DNA from 2 places in the Delftia sp. ASV31 genome. Region 1 is predicted to be linked to the other one. Evidence: predicted binding sites of a transcription regulator. Region 1 holds the regulator's gene; the other holds the start of a gene.
What was found. Region 1 encodes FNR, which switches genes on or off when oxygen is low (the NO sensors DNR and NnrR bind a similar motif). Its sites were predicted from a motif close to TTGATNNNNATCAA; they were not measured.

Region 1 (10,229 bases):
TACGACACGGGCCGGGGCGAGCCGCGTGCGCCGCGCACCAAGAAGGTGGACTACAAGGCCCAGGGCCTGGGCGACTGCATCGACTGCAAGATGTGCGTGCAGGTCTGCCCCGTGGGCATCGACATCCGCAACGGTCTGCAATACGAATGCATTGGCTGCGGCCTGTGCATAGACGCCTGCAACTCCATCATGGACAAGATGGAGTACCCGCGCGGCCTGATCCGCCTGACCACGCAGAACGCCATGGCCGGCCTGTGGCGGCGTGCCCAGGTGCTGCGCCGCATCTTCCGTCCGCGCGTGCTGATCTACTCGGCCGTGCTGATCGGCTTGAGCGTGGCCATGATCGTGAGCCTGGCGCTGCGCCAGTCGGTCAAGGTGGACGTGATCCGCGACCGCGCCTCGCTGTCGCGCATCGTGGCGGGCGGCAAGCTGGAGAATGTCTACCGCCTGCAGATCATGAATGCCACCGAGCAGGCCCAGCGCTACCGCATCAGCGCCCACGGCCTCGATGGGCTGGAGCTGGCGTCCGAGCAGGAAGTCGAGGTCGGCCCGGCCGAGACGCGCGGCATTGCGGCGCGCCTGCAGATTCCCTACGGTTCGGCCGAGCCGGGCTCGCACACCGTATTCTTCGATATCGATGCCGTGCATTCGGGCGCGGGACGAGCGTCCGAAAAGGCCGTCTTCCTGGTGCCCCGGTGATGTTCCTGGCAGGCGCGGCACGGTCCGCGCCTGCCGCCTGAAAGAAAGAGGTTTCCCATGTCTTCCAGTCCCGCAGTTTCCGCGCCCGCGCAGGCTCCCTCGCACCCCGACGCCGGCAAGCCCTGGTGGAAGTTCGGCCATGTCTGGCTGGTGGTGGCCGGCCCGGCGGCCGTGGTGGTCGCTGCCGTGATCACGGCCATCATCGCCATCAATGGCGCCGATCCCGTGATCGACCCCGACTACTACCGCAACGGCATCACGATCAACGAGCGTGCCGATGGCGTGCGCGAAGTGCCCAAGAGCATGGCGCCCGCCGTCACCGGCCGCAACCATGCGGCCACGCCCGCGCACGATCACCCCACGGACCGCTGATCGCCGTGCACCCCTGCAAGAGGCCGCAGTCGCGACCTTTTTGCATGGCGGATCGCATCTCCGGCATGCGCGACGGGTGAGGGTTTCCTACAGGCGTGCAGGGCGCTGCGGGGCTTGGCGCCATGCGTTGGCGCGGCGCACAATGAAGGCGACCCCTCGACAGCACAAGGAGATCGCTGATGTTGGCCCAACGCTGGATGTGGATTGCCTGGCCTGCCTTTCTGGCAGCCGCCGTGATGGAGATGCTGGTTTTTGCCTTTGTGGACCCCCTGGAGCTGCATTGGCTCGGCGACCTGGGCTGGTCGCGCCAGGGCATCTACACGCTGGCCTTCTTCGCCTTCTGGGGCGTGACCATGCTCTCCAGCCTGATGACCACCATGCTGGGCCGCTCGGCCCGCGATCTCAATGACGGCGTGCTCTCCGAGCCCGAGCCCGACCCGGACCTGGCCATGCAGGGGCTGGGGCGGGACTGAGCGAGAGCCCGCCGCAATGAACAAGGCCCGCTGTCGCGGGCCTTGTTCATTGGCGGATGAATGCTTGCCGCCCTTGCAGCCTCACTGGCACTGCTGGCTGTTGACGATGCGCTTGAGCGCATCCGTGTCCAGGATGCGCAGATGGCGCTGGCGCACCTCGATGATGTTGTCGTCCGCGAACTTGGAGAAGGTGCGGCTCACCGTCTCCAGCTTCAGGCCCAGGTAGCTGCCGATTTCCTCGCGCGTCATGCGCAGCACCAGTTCGGACTTGGAAAAGCCCCGCGCATGCAGGCGCTGCACCAGGTTGAGCACGAAGGCGGCCAGGCGCTCTTCGGCGCGCATGCTGCCCAGCAGCAGCATCACGCCGTGCTCGCGCACGATCTCGCGGCTCATGACCTTGTGCACATGGTTTTGCAGGGCCGTGACCTCGCGCGACAGGTCTTCCAGCTTGTCGAAGGGCATGACGCAGACTTCGGCATCTTCCAGCGCGACGGCATCGCAGGTGTGGTGGTCGTTGACGATGCCGTCCAGGCCGATGATCTCGCCGGCCATCTGAAAGCCTGTGACCTGATCGCGTCCGTCCTCGGTGGCCACGCAGGTCTTGAAGAAGCCGGTGCGGATGGCGTACAGCGAGGTGAATGTCTCGCCGTTGCGAAACAGCAGGCCTCCGCGCTTGACCTTGCGGCGCGTGGCCACGATGTCGTCGATGCGCTGCATCTGCTCGGCATCCAGGCCCATGGGCATGCACAGTTCGCGCAGGTTGCAGTTGGAGCAGGAGGCTTTGATGGTCTGAAGGTTCATGGAGTGATAAACATCAGCGGCACACAGCGTGCCGGCGGTGACCTCGTGGATTGCGATGAGTTGGATCAAATTGTCGCAGCAGTCCCTCAAACAACTCTTGATGTGAGTCAAGGACATGACCGATGTGCTGCGGCACAGTCGAGGTATTAGAGGAAAAAACCCATGACCGCTGTCACCCCAGAGCTGCTGCGTCGCTTTGACGTACCGGGGCCCCGATACACTTCGTTCCCTACCGCCGACCGCTTTGTCGAGGCCTTTGGTGCAGAGGACTATATCCTGGCGCTGCAACAACGCAAATCGAGTACCGCAGCGCGTGCCACGCCTTTGTCGCTGTATGTGCACGTGCCTTTTTGCGAGTCGCTTTGCTACTACTGCGCCTGCAACAAGATCGTGACGCGCCACCACGATCGCGCCGCCGTCTACCTGGACTACCTGGCGCGCGAGATGGCCATGCACACGGCCCATTGCGGCAAGGGCCAGACCGTCAGCCAGCTGCACCTGGGCGGCGGCACGCCCACCTTCTTCTCCGACGACGAGCTGCGCACGCTGATGGGCCTGTTGCGCGAGCATTTCAAGCTGGAGCCGGGTGGCGAGTACTCCATCGAGGTCGATCCGCGCACTGTCAGCGTCGAGCGCCTGGCCGTGCTCAAGGAGCTGGGCTTCAACCGTCTGAGCTTCGGCGTGCAGGACTTCGACGAGCAGGTGCAGATCGCCGTGCACCGCGTGCAGCCGGCCGAGCAGGTGTTCGAGCTGGTGGCGGCCGCGCGGCAGCTGGGCTTTGCCTCCATCAACGTGGACCTGATCTACGGCCTGCCCAAGCAGACGCCCGAATCCTTCGAGCGCACGCTGGCCCAGGTCAACGCGCTGCGGCCCGACCGCATCGCGCTCTATGCCTATGCCCACCTGCCCGAGCGCTTCAAGCCGCAGCGGCGCATTGCGGCCGAGGATCTGCCCCAGGGGGCCGACAAGCTGGCCATGCTGTCGCGTTCCATCGCCGCGTTCATGGACGGTGGCTATGTCTATGTGGGCATGGACCACTTCGCCCTGCCCGAGGACTCGCTGGCCGTGGCCAAGCGCCAGGGCCGGCTGCACCGCAACTTCCAGGGCTACAGCACCCAGCCCGACTGCGACCTGATTGCGCTGGGCGTGTCGGCCATCGGCAAGGTGGGTGCCAGCTACAGCCAGAACGCCAAGACGCTGGAGGAGTACTACGACGCCATCGACGCCAGCCACCTGCCCGTGGTGCGGGGCCTGGCGCTGTCGCGCGACGACCTGGTGCGCCGCGCCGTCATCATGGCCATCATGTGCCAGGGCGCCGTGCTGTTCGAGCCCATGGAGCAGGCCTGGCTGCTGGGCTTTCGCGAGTACTTCGCGCCCGAGATGGCGGCCCTGGAGGACCTGCAGGCCAAGGGCCTGGTGCAGATCAGCGACGAGGGCTTCCAGGTCACTCCCATGGGCTGGTACTTCGTGCGCGGCGTGGCCATGCTGTTTGACCGATATCTGCAGGCGGACAAGAACCGGGCGCGGTTTTCGAGGATCATCTAGGCCCCATGCTGTTGTCGCTGCTCTGGACCGCTTTGATCATGGGGCTCGTCGGTGGGCCCCATTGCCTTGCCATGTGCGCTGCGCCCTGCGGCGTGGTCACGGGCGGGGCGGGGCAGGGCGGCGGCTCGCAGGTGGTGGCCGTGCATGGATTGCAAAGCCGGCTGTGGCTGCGCACGGCGCTGTTCCACGGCGGCCGTCTGGCCGGCTATGCCAGCCTGGGCGCTGCCTCGGCCCTGGCCATGGAGAGCCTGTCCTGGCTCACCAGCCAGACCACGGCGCTGCAGCCGTTCTGGACGCTGACCCATGTCGCCGTGATGGCCTGGGGCCTGGCCATGATGGTGCAGGCCCGCCAGCCCGCCTGGCTGGAGTCTGCCGGCCGCGCCGCCTGGCGGCGCGTGCAGCCCTGGGTGTCGGCGCCGGGCGGCACGCTGGCGGCAGGCTATGCCTGGGCGCTCATGCCTTGCGGACTGCTGTATTCGGCCGTGCTGGTCGCCGCGCTCAGCGGCGGCCCGTTGCAGGGCGCGCTGGCCATGGCGGCCTTTGGCGTGGGCAGCGGGCTGTGGCTGGTGGCCGGCCCCTGGCTGTGGCGGCTGGGCCGGCAGCGCCTGAACGGCCTGCGCGCCGAATGGGGCACGCGCCTGGCCGGCCTGATGCTGGTGGGCGTGGCCGTGTGGGCGCTGTGGATGGACCTGATCTACAAGCCCAGCCTCTGGTGCCGTTGAGCAACAGCTGAGGTCAGACTTGGCACCTGGGGTCGCGGATTGGCTGCGAGGCCCTCAGAACTGGAGATAATGCCCGAATCATCGGCTTACATATTGCCGATTCCTTCAGCCTCGGGGCCGTTGCCGCGCGTGAACCATTCCGTCCTCATCGATATCCGAGACCTCCGTCCGGGCATGTTTGTCCAGCTCGATGTTGGGTGGCTGAACCATCCCTTTCCGGTCAGCAGCTTCAAGATCACCTCCAGCGCACAGATCCAGACCCTGAAATCCCTGGGCCTGGAGGCGGTGCGCTGTGTCCCGCACAAAAGCGACACCTGGCCCGCCGAGGTGCGCACCCCGCCGCCGCAGGAGCTGCCGCCCGTCGTGGTGGCCCCCGAGCCTGCACCCACCGAACCTGCGCCAGCACCGCTGCTGCTGTCCGTGCCCGACTGGCGCGGCCGGCTGGAGGACTGCAATGCGCGTTTTCAGAAGGTGGAGCGCGGCTATGTGGCCATAGAGACCACCATTGCCAGCGCGCCCGAGCAGGCGCGCATGCCCACCGAGGCCCTGGTCGATGGCTGCCTGGCCGAACTGGCGGGCCCGCAGGACGTGGCCATTCACCTGCTGTCCGATGGCGTGGGCAGCAGCCAGAGCGTGCATGCCGTCAACGTGACCGTGCTCAGCCTGCTGCTGGGCCGGGCCCTGGGCCTGCAGGAATCGCTGCTGCGCGACCTGGGCCTGGCGGCGCTGCTGCACGACGCGGGCAAGCCCGTGGCCGGTGTCGAAGGCATGCACGGCCTGGCCCTGGAGCCTTCCGTGCCCGACGCCCTGCGCGAGCGCTACGAGCGCCATGTGGGCGAATCCGTGGCCATTGCCATGCGCATGGGCCTGTCGGCCCAGGTCACCACGGCCATCGCCCAGCACCATGAATGGGCCGACGGCACGGGGTTCCCGCTGAGCCTGGTGGCCGAAGACATGGAGCTCACGGGCCAGATCCTGGCCCTGGTCAACAGCTACGACCGCCTGTGCAATCCCGGCGATGCACAGACGCCGCATACGCCGCACGAGGCCCTGTCCATGCTGTTCAGCCGGCTGCGCGACAAGTTCGCCGCGCCCGTGCTCAATGGCTTCATCCGCATGATGGGTGTGTTCCCCCCGGGCTCGGTGGTGGAGCTGACCGACGGGCGCCATGCCATGGTCATGTCCGTGAATGCATCACGCCCGCTCAAGCCCTCGGTGATGGTGCACGATGCCGGCGTGCCGGCCGCGCAGGCGCCCGTGCTGGCGCTGGAGCTGTTTCCCGAGCTGGGCATACGCCGGGGAGTGGCGCCCGCGCAGCTGCCGCGCGATGCGCTGGACTACCTGTCGCCGCGCCGGCGTGTCTGCTATTACTTTGAACGGGCGGTGGAGTTGGATCCACCGAAGGTGGCGTCTTGAACAAGCAAGCGCTCAACCGCGCCTGGCCCCGCCTGCTGGATGCACTGCAGGAGGCCCTGTGGCTGATCGATGCGCGCACCCTGAAGGTGCTGCGCGCCAACGCCGCCAGCGAATCCGTCACCGGCTATGAGGCCGATGCGGCCCCGGGCCTGCCCGTGCAGGTGCTGGCCGCCACGCCGCAGCAGCAGGCTTTCTGGAGCGATCCCTTCAACTGGCAGGCTGGAGCCCAGTTCATTGCCGAGGTGCGCCGCGCCGATGGCCAGCTGGCGCCCGTGGAGATGCGCGTGCGCGCGCTCGACGGCGAGGTGCTGCTGGTCAGCATGCTGGACCGGCGCGAGCAGGCCTTGCACGAGGCCGAGTTCGAGAGCCTGCTGGGCGAGCTGCGCGCCACGCTGGAGTCCGCGGCCGACGCCATCCTGGTCTGCGATCCCGATGGCCGCATCCGCGCCTTCAACCACCGCTTTGCCACGCTCTGGGGCATTCCCGAGGCGCTGCTGGTGCGCCGCAACGACGTGGCCATCCTCGACCACCTGGCCAGCCAGGTGCGCGATGCCGAATCCTATGCGCGCCAGTTGAAGCTGCTGTCGGCCCAGCCGTTGATGGAGGCGACCGACGTGCTGGACCTGCGCGACGGACGCATCCTGGAGCGCCGCGCCGTGCCCCAGCTGCGCCGGGGCCTGCCCATGGGGCGGATCTTTTCCTTTCGCGACATCACGGCCGAGGCCCAGACCCAGGCGGGCCTGGAGCTGGCCGCGCGCGTCTTCGAGTCCAGCCTGGACGGCATCTTCATCGCCGACGGCTACATGGATGTGGCCCGCACCAACCCGGCCTGCGAACGCCTGCTGGGCGGCATGCCCGTGCAGGGGCGCACGGTGGAGTCGCTGTTCGAGGCCGCCGAAGGCCAGGCCGAGACCCTGGGCGACCTGGCCCGCATCCAGTGGCACCAGGGCGGCTTCTGGGAGGGTGACCTGTGGCTGCGCCAGGCCGGCGGCGCGCGCTGCGCCGTGCGCCTGTCCTGGGTGCCGCTGCGCAACGCGCAGGGCGACGTGGTGCAGAGCATCGGCTTCATGCGCGACCTCACGCAGCAGCGCGTGGCCCAGCAGCGCATTGAACAACTGGCCTACAGCGACGCGCTCACCGGCCTGCCCAACCGCCTGAACCTCACGGAGCGCGTGGATGCGGCCATCGAGGCCGCGCGCGCAGGCGGCACGGTGTTCAGCATCCTGTTCATCGACCTGGACCGCTTCAAGATCATCAACGACTCGCTGGGCCACCAGTTCGGCGACCGCGTGCTCAAGCTGGTCGCGCAGCGCCTGAGCGACTGCATGCGGCCCGTGGACATCCTGTGCCGCCTGGGTGGCGACGAGTTCGTGCTCTATCTGCAGGGCTGCAACGCCGAGCTGGCCGCTTCGGTGGCCAGGCGCATCCTGCAGGAGATGGAGCGCCCCTTCCTGCTCGACGGCCTGGGTTTCTCCGTGCAGTGCAGCATCGGCGTGGCCCAGTACCCGGCCGATGGCCTCACGCTGGATGAGCTGATCCGCCAGGCCGACACTGCCATGTACCGCGTCAAGGAGCGGGGCCGGGGCCATTTCAGCTTCTACCAGCCGCAGATGAGCGCCGGCCTGCTGTCGCGCATGAAGCTGGAGCACGCCATGCGCCAGGCGCTGGAGCATGGCCGCATGGCGGTCTACTTCCAGCCCCAGGTGCACATAGACAGCGACCGCATCGTCGCCGCCGAGGCGCTGCTGCGCTGGACCGATCCCGAATTCGGCGTGGTCTCGCCGGGTGTCTTCATCCCGCTGGCCGAGGAGTCGGGCTACATCGTCACGCTGGGCGCCTGGGTCATGGAGCAGGCCGTGCAGGAGGCTGCACGCTGGCAGCAGCAGGGCATGCCCATCAAGGTCTCGGTCAACGTGTCGGCGCTGGAGTTCCGCCAGTCAGGCTTTGTCGAGCGGGTGACCGAGCTGCTGCGCAGCTACGGCCTGACACCCCAGCTGCTGGAGCTGGAGCTGACGGAAAGCATCTTGCTGCAGGACGCCCAGGACATGGCGCTGCGCGTGTGCCAGATTGCCGATCTGGGTGTGGGCATGGTGATTGACGACTTCGGCACCGGCTACTCCAACCTGGCCTACCTGAAGAAGCTGCCCATCTCCAAGATCAAGATCGACCAGAGCTTCGTGCGCGGCCTGCCCAGCGACGAGGGCGACCAGGCCATCGTCGGCGCCATCATCAGCCTGGGTCTGGCGCTGGGCGTGGAGATCGTGGCCGAGGGCGTGGAAACGCACGAGCAGCTGACGGCCATCCACCGCATGCAGGGCCACTACTTCCAGGGCTTTCTGTGCGCGCCTGGCCTGCCGCGCGAGCAGTTCGGCGAATGCCTGCAGGCGCAGCGCGCCGGCATTGGCGCCATCGCCTACCGGCAGAGAATGGCCCAGGCCGCGAGCGCTCAGCTGCCTGCGCTCAAGCCCTTCCAGAGCATGTAGGCCGCCAGGCCGAACAGCAGCGTGGCAAAGATGCGCTTGAGCTGGCCCACGGGCAGCCGGTGCGCGGCCCGTGCCCCCAGCGGTGCCGTCAGCACGCTGCAGCAGGCCAGGGCCAGCAGGGCCGGCAGCCACAGGTAGCCCAGCGAGTATTCGGGGCGCCCCGCGTCGCCCGCGCCGGTGAAGATCAGGCCCGCCGCATTCACCACGGCAATCGGAAACCCCAGCGCCGCGCTGGTGCCCACGGCCATGTGCATGGGCACCGAGCAGCGCATCATGAAGGGCACGCTGATGAAGGCCCCGCCCGCACCCACCAGCCCCGAGATGAAGCCCAGGCCCGTACCCGCGCCGTACAGCCCCAGCGGGCCGGGCAGGGCGCGCGTGGCCGTGGGCTGGCTGTTGCTGCGCAGCATGCGCAGCGCCATGTAGCCGATGAACACGCCAAAGAACAGTGCCAGGTACTTGCCGCGCAGCAGCGCGAAAACGCCCAGGCTGGCAAGCAGGCCGCCCGTGATGATGCCCGGCGCCAGGCTGCGCACGATGTCCCAGCGCACGGCGCCGCGACCATGGTGGGCGCGCAGGCTGGAGATCGAGGTGAACACGATGGTGGCCATGGCCGTGGCGATCGCCATCTTCACGGACAGATCCGGGCCGACCCCGCGCTTGTCGAGAAAGTAGGTCAGAAACGGCACGAGCACCATGCCGCCGCCCACTCCCAGCAGGCCGGCCAGGAAACCGGAGCACAGGCCCAGCAGGGCCAGTTCGAGAAACAGCAGGTCAGGCATGCGGCAGAAGATCGGTAGTGGAGGGGCGGGGAGGGGAGGGCAACAAAAAACCCGGCGCACCGTGGAGGTGCGCCGGGTTGGAATCAGGTGTCTGCAAAGACCACCGGGCCGTCATCCTGAACCGGGGTTCAGGGGGGCAAGGGCAGCCAGACGTTGGGTTCATCTAACGCGAGACGATCACGCTCGAATGGCAATGTACCAAGCCCGGGCTCATAGAGCATTGGTCCAAGGAACTATAAAGCCCGGCGGGTTTGCAGACGCCTCCATTCTACGGCGATTGGGCAGGCCCGCAATCAAGTTCTTTGAACGGCATGGGCTTTCCATTGACATGGCCGATGCCATGAAAAACGGCCTCCGAAGAGGCCGTTGGATGGACGGGAGTGCGGCGGCTCAGAGCAGCCGTGCATCGCTTTCCAGGGCCTGGTCCAGGCGCAGCACCAGTTGCTCGGCAAGGGCCTGCTGGCGCTGGCGCTCGGCCAGTTCCTCGGGGCTGGGCTCGGGCGGCAGGGACTGGGCGGCATGCTGCGAAGTGACCTCGTCATGCAGGGACTGCATTTCGGCCTGGGCCGTGGCCATGGCGCTTTCCTGCGCTTCGCGGTCCAGCACGTCGAAGGCCATGTTCAGCGCGGACAGCACGGCCACGCGCTCGCGCGAGCGGACCTTGCCGCTGTCGCGGATACGGGTCATGGCCGTGTCCACACGGCGCACGGCCTCGAGCAGACGCTCTTCCTGGCCATCGGGGCAGGTCAGCACATAGCTTTGCTGCAGGATTTGCACTTCGATCTGCTTCATGGGCGTTCGGGGCGTCGGCGGTTGCGAATGGGGTCAAGCCCCCTGGTTGGAGGGCAGGCGCTCGATCAGGGCATCGACGCGGGCCCGGGCGGCGTTGAGCCGCGAGCGCAGCGAATCACGCTCCTGGGTCAGGGCCGCCACCTG
Region 2 (10,229 bases), on a different contig from region 1:
AAGCCCCACATATAGCCCGAGAACGTGCTGTGCGGGCCTGCGTCGTGGTGGTGATCGTCATGGCCGTGATGGTCGTGGTGACCGTGGCCATGGCCGGCGTGGATGTCGTGTGCAGCCATTTACAGCACCCCCATCAGGTAAACAAAAGTGAAGACGCCGATCCAGACCACGTCCAAGAAGTGCCAGAACATCGACAGGCACATCAGGCGGCGGTTGTTCTCGTGCGTCAGGCCATGCTTGTTGATCTGGATCATCAGCGTGACCAGCCAGATCAGGCCGAAGCTCACGTGCAGGCCGTGGGTGCCCACCAGCGTGAAGAACGAGGACAGGAAGGCGCTGCGCTGCGGGCCTGCGCCCTCGTGCAGCAGGTGGGAGAACTCATAGAGTTCCAGGCCCAGGAAGCACAGGCCGAACAGGCCGGTGATGGCCAGCCACAGCTGGGTGCCGCCCAGCTTGCCCTGCTGCTTTTGCAGCATGGCGAAGCCGAAGGTGATGGACGACAGCAGCAGGAAGGCCGTGTTCATCGCCACCAGGGGCAGGTCGAACAGCTGGGCGCCCGTGGGGCCTGCAGCGTAGTTGCGGCCCAGCACGCCATAGGTGGCGAACAGCGCTGCAAAGATCAGGCAGTCGCTCATCAGGTAGAGCCAGAAGCCCAGAGCGGTGCCGTTTTCGGGATGGGGCTCCTCGGCGAGGTGGTACTCGCGCGGGGCCAGGGCGGCAGCGCCGCCTGCGGTGTAACGGGTATCAGACATGACGTGCCAGCTGTTGTGTGCGCAGTTCTTCCGTGGCCGCGACTTCCGCGGCGGGGATGTAGTAGTCGCGCTTGTAGTTGAACGTGTGGATGATCGACGCCAGCACGGTGGCGGCGAACGACGCAATGGCCAGGGGCCACATGTGCCAGATCATCGCGAAGCCGAAGACCGTGGACAGCGCGGCGATCACGACGCCGGCGCCGGTGTTGGACGGCATGTGGACGGGCTTGAAGCCGGTCAGCGGACGCTGGTAGCCGTGCTTCTTCATGTCCCACCAGGCATCGATCTCATGCACCACGGGCGTGAAGGCGAAGTTGTACTGGGGAGGAGGCGAGGAGGTGGCCCACTCCAGCGTGCGGCCTTCCCAGGGGTCGCCGGTCACGTCGCGCAGCTGGTCGCGCTTGAAGTAGCTGACCACCAGCTGGATCAGGAAGCTGCCGATGCCCAGTGCCACCAGACCGGCGCCCAGGGCGGCGATCACGAACCAGATCTGCAGCGAGGGGTCCTCGAAGTGGTTGGCACGGCGTGTCACGCCCATCAGGCCCAGCACGTACAGCGGTGTGAAGGCGACCCAGAAGCCGACCAGCCAGAACCAGAACGAGCACTTGCCCCAGAACTCGTCGAGCTTGTAGCCGAAGGCCTTGGGGAACCAGAAGTTGATGCCGGCGAACACGCCGAACACCACGCCGCCGATGATCACGTTGTGGAAGTGGGCGATCAGGAACAGGCTGTTGTGCAGCACGAAGTCGGCCGGGGGAACGGCCAGCAGCACGCCGGTCATGCCGCCGATTGCGAAGGTGCACATGAAGCCCACGGTCCACAGCATCGGCACCGTGAAGCGGATGCGGCCGCGGTACATGGTGAACAGCCAGTTGAAGATCTTGGCGCCCGTCGGGATCGAGATGATCATCGTCGTGATGCCGAAGAAGGTGTTCACGCTGGCGCCGGAGCCCATGGTGAAGAAGTGGTGCAGCCAGACCAGGTAGGACAGGATGGTGATACACACCGTCGCGTACACCATGGAGGTGTAGCCGAACAGGCGCTTGCGGCTGAAGGTGGAGACGATCTCCGAGAAGATGCCGAAGCAGGGCAGGATCAGGATGTAGACCTCGGGGTGGCCCCAGATCCAGATCAGGTTCACGTACAGCATGGGGTTGCCGCCCAGCTCGTTCGTGAAGAAGTTCGTGCCGACGTAGCGGTCCAGCGACATCAGCACCAGGGCTGCGGTCAGGATGGGGAACGAGGCCACGATCAGCGCGTTGGTGCACAGGGCGGTCCAGGTGAAGACGGGCATCTTCATCAGGTTCATGCCGGGTGCGCGCATCTTGATGATGGTCACGATCAGGTTGATGCCTGACAGCGTGGTGCCGACGCCGGCCACCTGCAATCCCCAGATGTAGTAGTCAAGCCCGACCCCGGGGTTCTGCGCCCCCAGGTTGGACAGTGCCAGCCAGCCGGAGGTGGAGAACTCGCCCAGGAACAGCGAGATCATCACCAGCACGGCGCCGCCCGTGGTCATCCAGAAGCTGAAGTTGTTCAGGAACGGGAAGGACACGTCGCGGGCGCCGATCTGCAGCGGCACCAGATAGTTCATCAGGCCGGTCACGAAGGGCATGGCCACGAAGAAGATCATGATCACGCCGTGGGCCGTGAAGATCTGGTCGTAGTGGTGCGGAGGCAGGTAGCCCAGGTTGTCGCCGAAGGCCATGGCCTGCTGCAGGCGCATCATCAGCGCGTCGGCAAAGCCGCGCAGCAGCATGACCAGACCGAGGATCATGTACATGATGCCGATCTTCTTGTGGTCGATGCTGCACAGCCAGTCGCGCCACAGCGGGCCCCACAGGCGGAACTTGGTGAGCAGGCCCAGCACGGCAAGGCCGCCGAGCACCACGGCGATGAAGGTCGCCAGCACGATGGGCTCATGCGCCATCGGGATGGAGTCCCAAGTGATGCGTCCCAGCAGCCAGTGGGCCTGTGCCGGGGAGGTATGTTCAGACATATCGAGTCTCTTAGGTCGTGATGGGAGCGGGCGGCGGTCTGGCCGTCGTCCGCGTCCGCTAACTGCTTATTGCTGCGCAGCGGCTGCGGAGCCGTCGCGCTGGTCCAGGAAGGCCACGACGCGGTCGGCGTTTTGCACCGTGCACACATCCTGGGGCAGGTTCATGCCCACGGCCTTGAGATAGGCTTCGCCGCCGGCAGCGTCGATGGCCATCATGTGATGCATGCACATCTTGCCTTCTTCGACACAGCGGTTGAGCACCTTGTCGTACAGGCCTTCGTCCACCGTGGCGAAGCGCTCGACCGGGTTGCGCTCGCTGGGCTTGACCAGGTTCAGGTAGGTATCGCGCGTCAGGGCCTTGCCTTCGGACTTGGCCTTGGCAACCCACTGATCGAACTCTTCGTTGCTCAGGCCATGGAACTTGAACGTCATGCCCGAGAAGCCGGCGCCGCTGTAGTGCGATGCCAGGCCGTGGAACACGCCGGGCTTGTTGATCACGGCGTTGAGCTCGGTCTGCATGCCGGGCATGGCATAGATCATGCCGGCCAGGTCAGGCACGTAGAAGGAGTTCATCGTCGAGGTGGCGGTCAGCTTGAAGTGGATGGGACGATCCACGGGAGCGGCCAGCTCGTTGACGGTGGCGATGCCTTTTTCAGGGATGAAGAACAGCCACTTCCAGTCCATGGCCACGACCTGCACCTCCAGCGGCTTGACATCGGTGCTCAGCGGCTTGGTGGCCGAGACGCGGTCCAGCGGACGGTAGGGGTCCAGCTTGTGGGTGCTGATCCAGGTGATGGCGCCCAGCGCGATGATGATCATCAGCGGCACGGACCAGATCACCAGCTCCAGCGTGGTGGAGTGGTGCCATTCGGGGTCGTAGTGGGCCTCGGTGTTCGACTGGCGGTACTTCCAGGCGAAAAGCAGCGTGAGGATGATCACCGGGATGATGATGATCAGCATCAGCAAGGTGGCCGTGACCACCAGGTTGCCTTGCTGCGCGGCGATGTCGCCGGCGGGGTTGAGCACGACGGCTTTGCTGCAGCCAGTGAGACTGGCTGTCAAAGCGGCCGCGGTGAGCCACGCAGGCCCACGGAGTTCCTTGATTTTTAGCATGCTAGGGGCGCAACAAGAGCGCGTTTACATAGAAACGCGGATTACAAGATCCGGGCAAATGTATTACGAAGTATAAATTTGTCCATTGGACATTTTGTCCAACGTCAAGGAGAACCCGGGAACTTTCTGCTACCTGGGCGGGTGCGCGGCAGGTGCCTGGCTGTCCGGAGGCCGCATTTTCGCGTCGCGCGCAGCAGGACAAACACCGAGGCCGGTCGAGGTGGAAACCGCCTTGCGCCAGATCAAGCGAGGGCGTAGAACAGAGCTGTCAGTGAGACGAGACAAGGAGCATCCATCTATGAGCGGCCTCGACACAACTGCAAGCTTCCCCGGCGGAAGCTATGAGAGCAAAGAATCTCTGTCCCGCGCCGACACCCACGAAGATGTCACGCCCAACGAAATCGCCGTCGGCGTGATCATCGGGCGATCCTCGGAGTACTTCGACTTCTTCGTGTTCGGCATCGCCTGCGTGCTGGTCTTCCCGGCGCTGCTGTTTCCCTACCTTTCCAAGCTCGACGGCACGCTGATGTCGTTCGCCATCTTCTCGCTGGCCTTCGTGGCCCGGCCGCTGGGCACGGCGCTGTCCATGGCCGTGCAGCGGCGCTGGGGGCGGGCGACCAAGCTGACGCTGGCGCTGTTTCTGCTGGGCGTGTGCACCGTGGGCATGGCCTTCCTGCCCAGCTACCAGCAGGCGGGGGTGAACGCCATCATCGTGCTGGCGCTGCTGCGCATAGGCCAGGGCATTGCGCTGGGCGGCTCGTGGGACGGCCTGCCGTCGCTGCTGGCCATGTCGGCGCCCAAGAACCGGCGGGGCTGGTATTCGATGATGGGCCAGTTGGGCGCGCCGCTGGGCTTCGTGCTCGCGGCAGGGCTGTTTGCCTTCATCTACGCCCATGTAGGAGCCGACGAGTTCCTCAGCTGGGGCTGGCGCTATCCCTTCTGCGTGGCCTTTGCCATCAACGTCGTGGCACTGTTTGCCCGGCTGCGCCTGGTCGTGGGGCAGTCCTACACCGAACTGCTGCAGCAGCGTGAGCTGGAGCCCATGGGCGTGCTGCCGCTGATGCGCGACGAGGGACGCAACGTGGTGATCGGCGCGTTTGCCGCCCTGGCCAGCTTTGCGCTGTTCCACCTGGTGACCATCTTCCCGTTGTCCTGGATCTCGCTGTATTCGGACCAGTCGGTGACCCATGTGCTCGGAGTGCAGATCGTGGGCGCCTTCTGTGCGGCTGCCGCCATCATGGTCTCGGGCTGGCTGGCCGACCGTGTGGGCCGGCGCAACACGCTGGGCACCATGGCCTGCCTGATCGGCATCTTCAGCTTCCTGGCGCCCTGGCTGCTGGGCAGCGGAACGATGGGGAACAACGTGTTCATCATCGTCGGCTTCATCCTGCTGGGCCTGTCTTATGGCCAGGCGGCCGGCACGGTGACGTCCAATTTCCCCTCACGCTATCGCTACACGGGTGCTGCTCTGTCCTCGGACATGGCCTGGCTGGTGGGCGCGGCATTCGCTCCGCTGGTGGCCCTGGGCGTGTCCTCGCGCTTCGGACTGGTGGCGCTGGGGATCTATCTGCTATCGGGTGCGCTGTGCACGCTGGCGGCACTGGGCATCAACCGCGCCATCGAGACGCGCGACTGAACGGACACTTGCAAGCCAAAGGCCGGCTCTGCCGGCCTTTTTCGTTGTGACTTCGCATCAGGGGTTTTCACCGTAGCGCTGCTTGAAGTTGAATTCGAGCCTGTCGCAGTCCTGCATCGATTCAAACTGCTGCGTCTTGCGCTCGGCCTCTGGCCGCGCGGTTTCCTTGCGGCAGATCTTGATGGTTTCGCGCTCCACCCAGCGCGCCTCGCCTTCGGGCGTGGACAGCAACTGGCCAGCCAGCATGAGCACAGCGAAGAAGGCCACGGGCAGGCCGATGAGCCAGGGCACGATGCGGCTTTTTGGCGGCTTGGACGGCTTGGGCGGTGTTGGCGGTTTGGCCGGATCGGATCCGTTGGCGCTGGCAGCGGGGGCCGGTTCGCTGGAATGAGGCTCGGGTGTCTGTGGTTGCGCCATGGTGTGCTTGCTGTGGTTCCGGCTGGCGATTATCCAGGGCGCCCATCGCGCGCAGTCTGAGCGGGATCAGTGAACGGCGAGATCGCCTGTGCCAGCCATCTCCCCCATCTCCTGCACCAGCCATTTCTCCAGCGCAAGAATGTCGGCCCTGCGGCCCGGATGGGGCGCCACCCACAGCTGCAGGCGCCGCGGACCGGCCAGTCGCGCGCCGCTGTTGCGCGCGCATGTCAGCGATCCGGTCAGCGACGGGCTGGAGATCGTGCTCAAGGGCGGGCAAATGGGAGGAGAGGCCTTCTTTGGCCACGTGCGTGATGGAGGCCAGGCAGGGCTCGCTGCCGCAACCATGGGGCAAACCTATAATGCGCGTTGGTCCCGACGGGACACCCTCCCGCCAGGGACAGCGCCCCGCGTGCGCGCTCCGAACTCCTAGACACCATGAGCACACCCACTTTCACCGTTGCCGACATTCGCAAGAGCTTTCTGGACTTTTTCGCATCCAAGGGCCACACCATCGTGGAGTCGAGCCCTCTGGTGCCCGGCAACGATCCGACGCTGATGTTCACCAACTCGGGCATGGTCCAGTTCAAGGACGTGTTCCTGGGCACCGACAAGCGCCCCTACAAGCGCGCCACCTCGGTGCAGACCTGCCTGCGCGCAGGCGGCAAGCACAACGATCTGGAAAACGTGGGCTACACGGCCCGCCACCACACCTTCTTCGAGATGCTGGGCAACTGGTCCTTCGGCGACTACTTCAAGCGCGAGTCGCTCAAGTGGGCCTGGGAGCTGCTGACCGAGGTCTACAAGCTGCCCAAGGAACGCCTGCTGGCCACGGTCTACGCCGAGGACGACGAGGCCTACGACATCTGGACCAAGGAAATCGGCCTGCCGCCCGAGCGCGTGATCCGCATCGGCGACAACAAGGGCGGCCGCTACAAGAGCGACAACTTCTGGATGATGGCCGACACCGGCCCCTGCGGCCCCTGCTCGGAAATCTTCTACGACCACGGCGCGCACGTGGCCGGCGGCCCTCCGGGCAGCCCTGACGAAGACGGCGACCGCTTCATCGAAATCTGGAACAACGTGTTCATGCAGTTCGACATGGACGAGCAGGGCAACGTCAAGCCGCTGCCCGCGCCCTGCGTGGACACCGGCATGGGCCTGGAGCGCCTGGCCGCCATCCTGCAGCATGTGCACAGCAACTATGAGATCGACCTGTTCCAGGCGCTGATCAAGGCCGCTGCGCGCGAGACGCACATCGCCGACATCGAGACCCCCTCGCTCAAGGTGATCGCCGACCACATCCGCGCCACTGCCTTCCTGGTGGCCGACGGCGTGATTCCCTCCAACGAAGGCCGTGGCTACGTGCAGCGCCGCATCGTGCGCCGCGCCATCCGCCACGGCTACAAGCTGGGCCAGAAGACCCCGTTCTTCCACAAGCTGGTCAAGGACCTGGTGGCCGTGATGGGCGATGCCTATCCCAAGATCCGCGAGCAGGAAGCGCGCATCACCGAAGTGCTGCGGGTCGAGGAAGAGCGCTTCTTCGAGACCCTGGCCAACGGCATGGAAATCCTGGACGCGGCGCTGGCCGGTGGCGCCAAGGTGCTGCCCGGCGACGTGGCCTTCAAGCTGCACGACACCTACGGCTTCCCCCTGGACCTGACCAACGACGTCTGCCGCGAGCGCGGCCTGAGCGTGGACGAGGCGGGCTTCCAGACCGCCATGGAAGAGCAGAAGAACAAGGCCCGCGCAGCAGGCAAGTTCAAGATGGACCGCGCCCTGGAATACACGGGCGATGCCAATGCCTTCACGGGCTACCAGAAGCTGGCCGAGGCCGCCAAGGTGGTGGCACTGTATGCCGAAGGCAGCGCCGTGCAGGAACTCAAGGCCGGCCAGAGCGGCGTGGTCGTGCTCGACACCACGCCTTTCTACGCCGAGTCCGGCGGCCAGGTGGGCGACCAGGGTGTGATCAGCACCACGGGCGCACGCTTTGCGGTCGAGGACACGCTCAAGATCAAGGCCGATGTGTTCGGCCACCACGGCGTGCTGGAGTCCGGCAGCCTCAAGGTGGGCGATGCCGTGCAGGCCGAGGTGGACACGCAGCTGCGTGCCGCCACCATGCGCAACCACTCGGTCACTCACATCATGCACAAGGCCCTGCGCGAAGTGCTGGGCGACCACGTGCAGCAAAAGGGCTCGCTGGTCAACGCCGAGCGCACGCGCTTCGACTTTGCCCATAACCAGCCCGTGACCGCTGAAGAGATCCGCGAGATCGAACGCCGCGTGAACGCCGAGATCCTGGCCAACACGCCCACCGATGCGCGCGTGATGGACATCGAATCGGCCAAGGCCACGGGCGCCATGATGCTGTTCGGCGAGAAGTACGGCGACTCCGTGCGCGTGCTGGACATCGGCAGCAGCCGCGAGCTGTGCGGCGGCACCCACGTGCAGCGCACGGGCGACATCGGCCTGTTCAAGGTGGTGGGCGAAGGCGGTGTGGCCGCTGGCGTGCGCCGCATCGAGGCGGTGACCGGCGAGAACGCGCTGGCCTACCTGCAATCGCTGGAATCCACGGTGGACCAGGCCGCCGCCGCGCTGAAGGCGCCGACGGCCGAGCTGAACACCCGCATCGGCGGTGCGCTGGAGCAGATTCGCGCGCTGGAGAAGGAAGTGGCTGCGCTCAAGGGCAAGCTCGCTTCCAGCCAGGGCGACGAGCTGGCCGGCCAGGCCGTGGACGTCAAGGGCATCAAGGTGCTGGCCGCCAGGCTGGAAGGCGCCGACGCCAAGACCCTGCGCGACACCATGGACAAGCTCAAGGACAAGCTGGGTGCCGCAGCCATCGTGCTGGCCGCCGTCGATGGCGACAAGGTGCAGCTGGCCGCAGGCGTGACCAAGGCCGAGACCTCTCGCATCAAGGCTGGCGATCTGGTGAACTTCGTGGCCAGCCAGGTCGGCGGCAAGGGCGGCGGCAAGCCCGACATGGCCATGGCCGGCGGCACGGACGCTTCGGGCCTGCCCGCGGCGCTGGCCGGTGTGCACGCCTGGGTGGCAGAGCGCGTCTGATCCAGCTGCGCGGCAGATGATTCCTGCTGCTCCTTCTTCGGGACGCCCCGGTGGACTCCACCGGGGCGTCTTGCCGTGGGCGCTGCGTATGACCTACATGGCCTGGGTGATGGGCGTGCTGGCGCAGTCGGCCGCTGCCGCCGCGCAAAGCGTGGTCTTCATCAACCCCGGCCGCTCCGACGAGCGCTACTGGACCACGGTCAGCGAGGCCATGCAGGACGCGGCCAATAGCCTGGGCATGCAGCTGCAGGTGCGCTACGCGCAGCGCGACCACCTGCGCCCCATCGAGATTGCGCGCCAGATTGCCGCCTTGCCCAAGGCGCAGCGGCCCCGCTACGTGATGTTTACCAACGACTACAGCGTGGCGCCTGAAATCCTGCGCACGCTGGAGGCCGCAGGCATCGACAGCTTCATGGCCTTCAGCGGCGTGCCCGAGACATTGCGCGGCCAGACCGGCGTGGCGCGGGAGCGCTATCGCCACTGGCTGGGCAGCCTGGAGCCGGGCGCCGAGGAGGCCGGCTACCTGACCGCCAAGTCACTGTTTGCCGCTGCACGGGCATCGGGCCAGGCGCGTGCGGCCGATGGCCGGCTGCACATGGTGGCCATTGCCGGGGACCGCTCCACGCCCTCCTCGGTGGAACGCAATGCCGGCATGCGCCGCGCGGCGGCCGAGGCCAGCGACGTGGTGCTGCAGCAAGAAGTCTTTGGCGAATGGCGCCGCGAACGCGCCGAGCAGCAGGCGGCCGTGCTGTTCCAGCGCTATCCCGAGGTGCGCCTGGTCTGGGCGGGCAACGACGAGATGGCCTTTGGCGCCATGCAGGCCTGGCGGGCGCGGGGCGGCTTGCCGGGGCGTGACGCCTTCTTCAGCGCCATCAATTCATCGGCCGCCGCCATGACGGCGCTGCGCACGGGCGAGCTGTCGGCACTGGCGGGCGGCCATTTCCTGACCGGCGCCTGGGCCCTGGTCATGCTCTACGACCATGCGCACGGCGCCGATTTCGCCTCCGAAGGGCTGGAGCAGGTGCGGCCCATGTTCACGCTGCTGGACAAGTCCCAGATCGACCGCTACGAGCGCAGGATCAGCGCGCCGCTGGCCCCTCTGGACTTTCGCAGCTACAGCAAGCACCTCAATCCCCGGCTGCGGCGCTACGGATTCGAGCTCAGGCACCTGCTGCGCTGAGCGCCTCCCATGCCCCGCTTCCGCTCGATTGCCTCTTTGCTGATCCTGCGCATCATCCTGCTGGCCGTGGCC

Region 2: cyoA (ubiquinol oxidase subunit II) is a predicted target of FNR. The motif match lies at 3,959-3,972, and genes of this name have one in related genera.

The regions. Positions count from the first base shown of each region.
Region 1 covers NZ_JAELTK010000084.1:12,726-22,954, forward strand. The annotation lists gene ccoG (cytochrome c oxidase accessory protein CcoG) at 1-699, shown strand, start outside; gene JHD82_RS23665 (FixH family protein) at 757-1,071, shown strand; gene JHD82_RS23670 (hypothetical protein) at 1,251-1,544, shown strand; gene fnr (fumarate/nitrate reduction transcriptional regulator Fnr) at 1,626-2,345, opposite strand; gene hemN (oxygen-independent coproporphyrinogen III oxidase) at 2,508-3,890, shown strand; gene JHD82_RS23685 (sulfite exporter TauE/SafE family protein) at 3,896-4,612, shown strand; gene JHD82_RS23690 (HD-GYP domain-containing protein) at 4,682-6,028, shown strand; gene JHD82_RS23695 (bifunctional diguanylate cyclase/phosphodiesterase) at 6,025-8,511, shown strand; gene JHD82_RS23700 (sulfite exporter TauE/SafE family protein) at 8,475-9,293, opposite strand; gene JHD82_RS23705 (cell division protein ZapA) at 9,684-10,085, opposite strand; gene JHD82_RS23710 (hypothetical protein) at 10,119-10,229, opposite strand, start outside.
Region 2 covers NZ_JAELTK010000071.1:19,296-29,524, forward strand. The annotation lists gene cyoD (cytochrome o ubiquinol oxidase subunit IV) at 1-119, opposite strand, end outside; gene cyoC (cytochrome o ubiquinol oxidase subunit III) at 120-752, opposite strand; gene cyoB (cytochrome o ubiquinol oxidase subunit I) at 745-2,751, opposite strand; gene cyoA (ubiquinol oxidase subunit II) at 2,818-3,864, opposite strand; gene JHD82_RS21840 (MFS transporter) at 4,163-5,500, shown strand; gene JHD82_RS29940 (hypothetical protein) at 5,558-5,791, opposite strand; gene JHD82_RS21850 (hypothetical protein) at 5,984-6,184, opposite strand; gene alaS (alanine--tRNA ligase) at 6,353-8,977, shown strand; gene JHD82_RS21860 (ABC transporter substrate-binding protein) at 9,066-10,157, shown strand; gene JHD82_RS21865 (sensor domain-containing diguanylate cyclase) at 10,167-10,229, shown strand, end outside.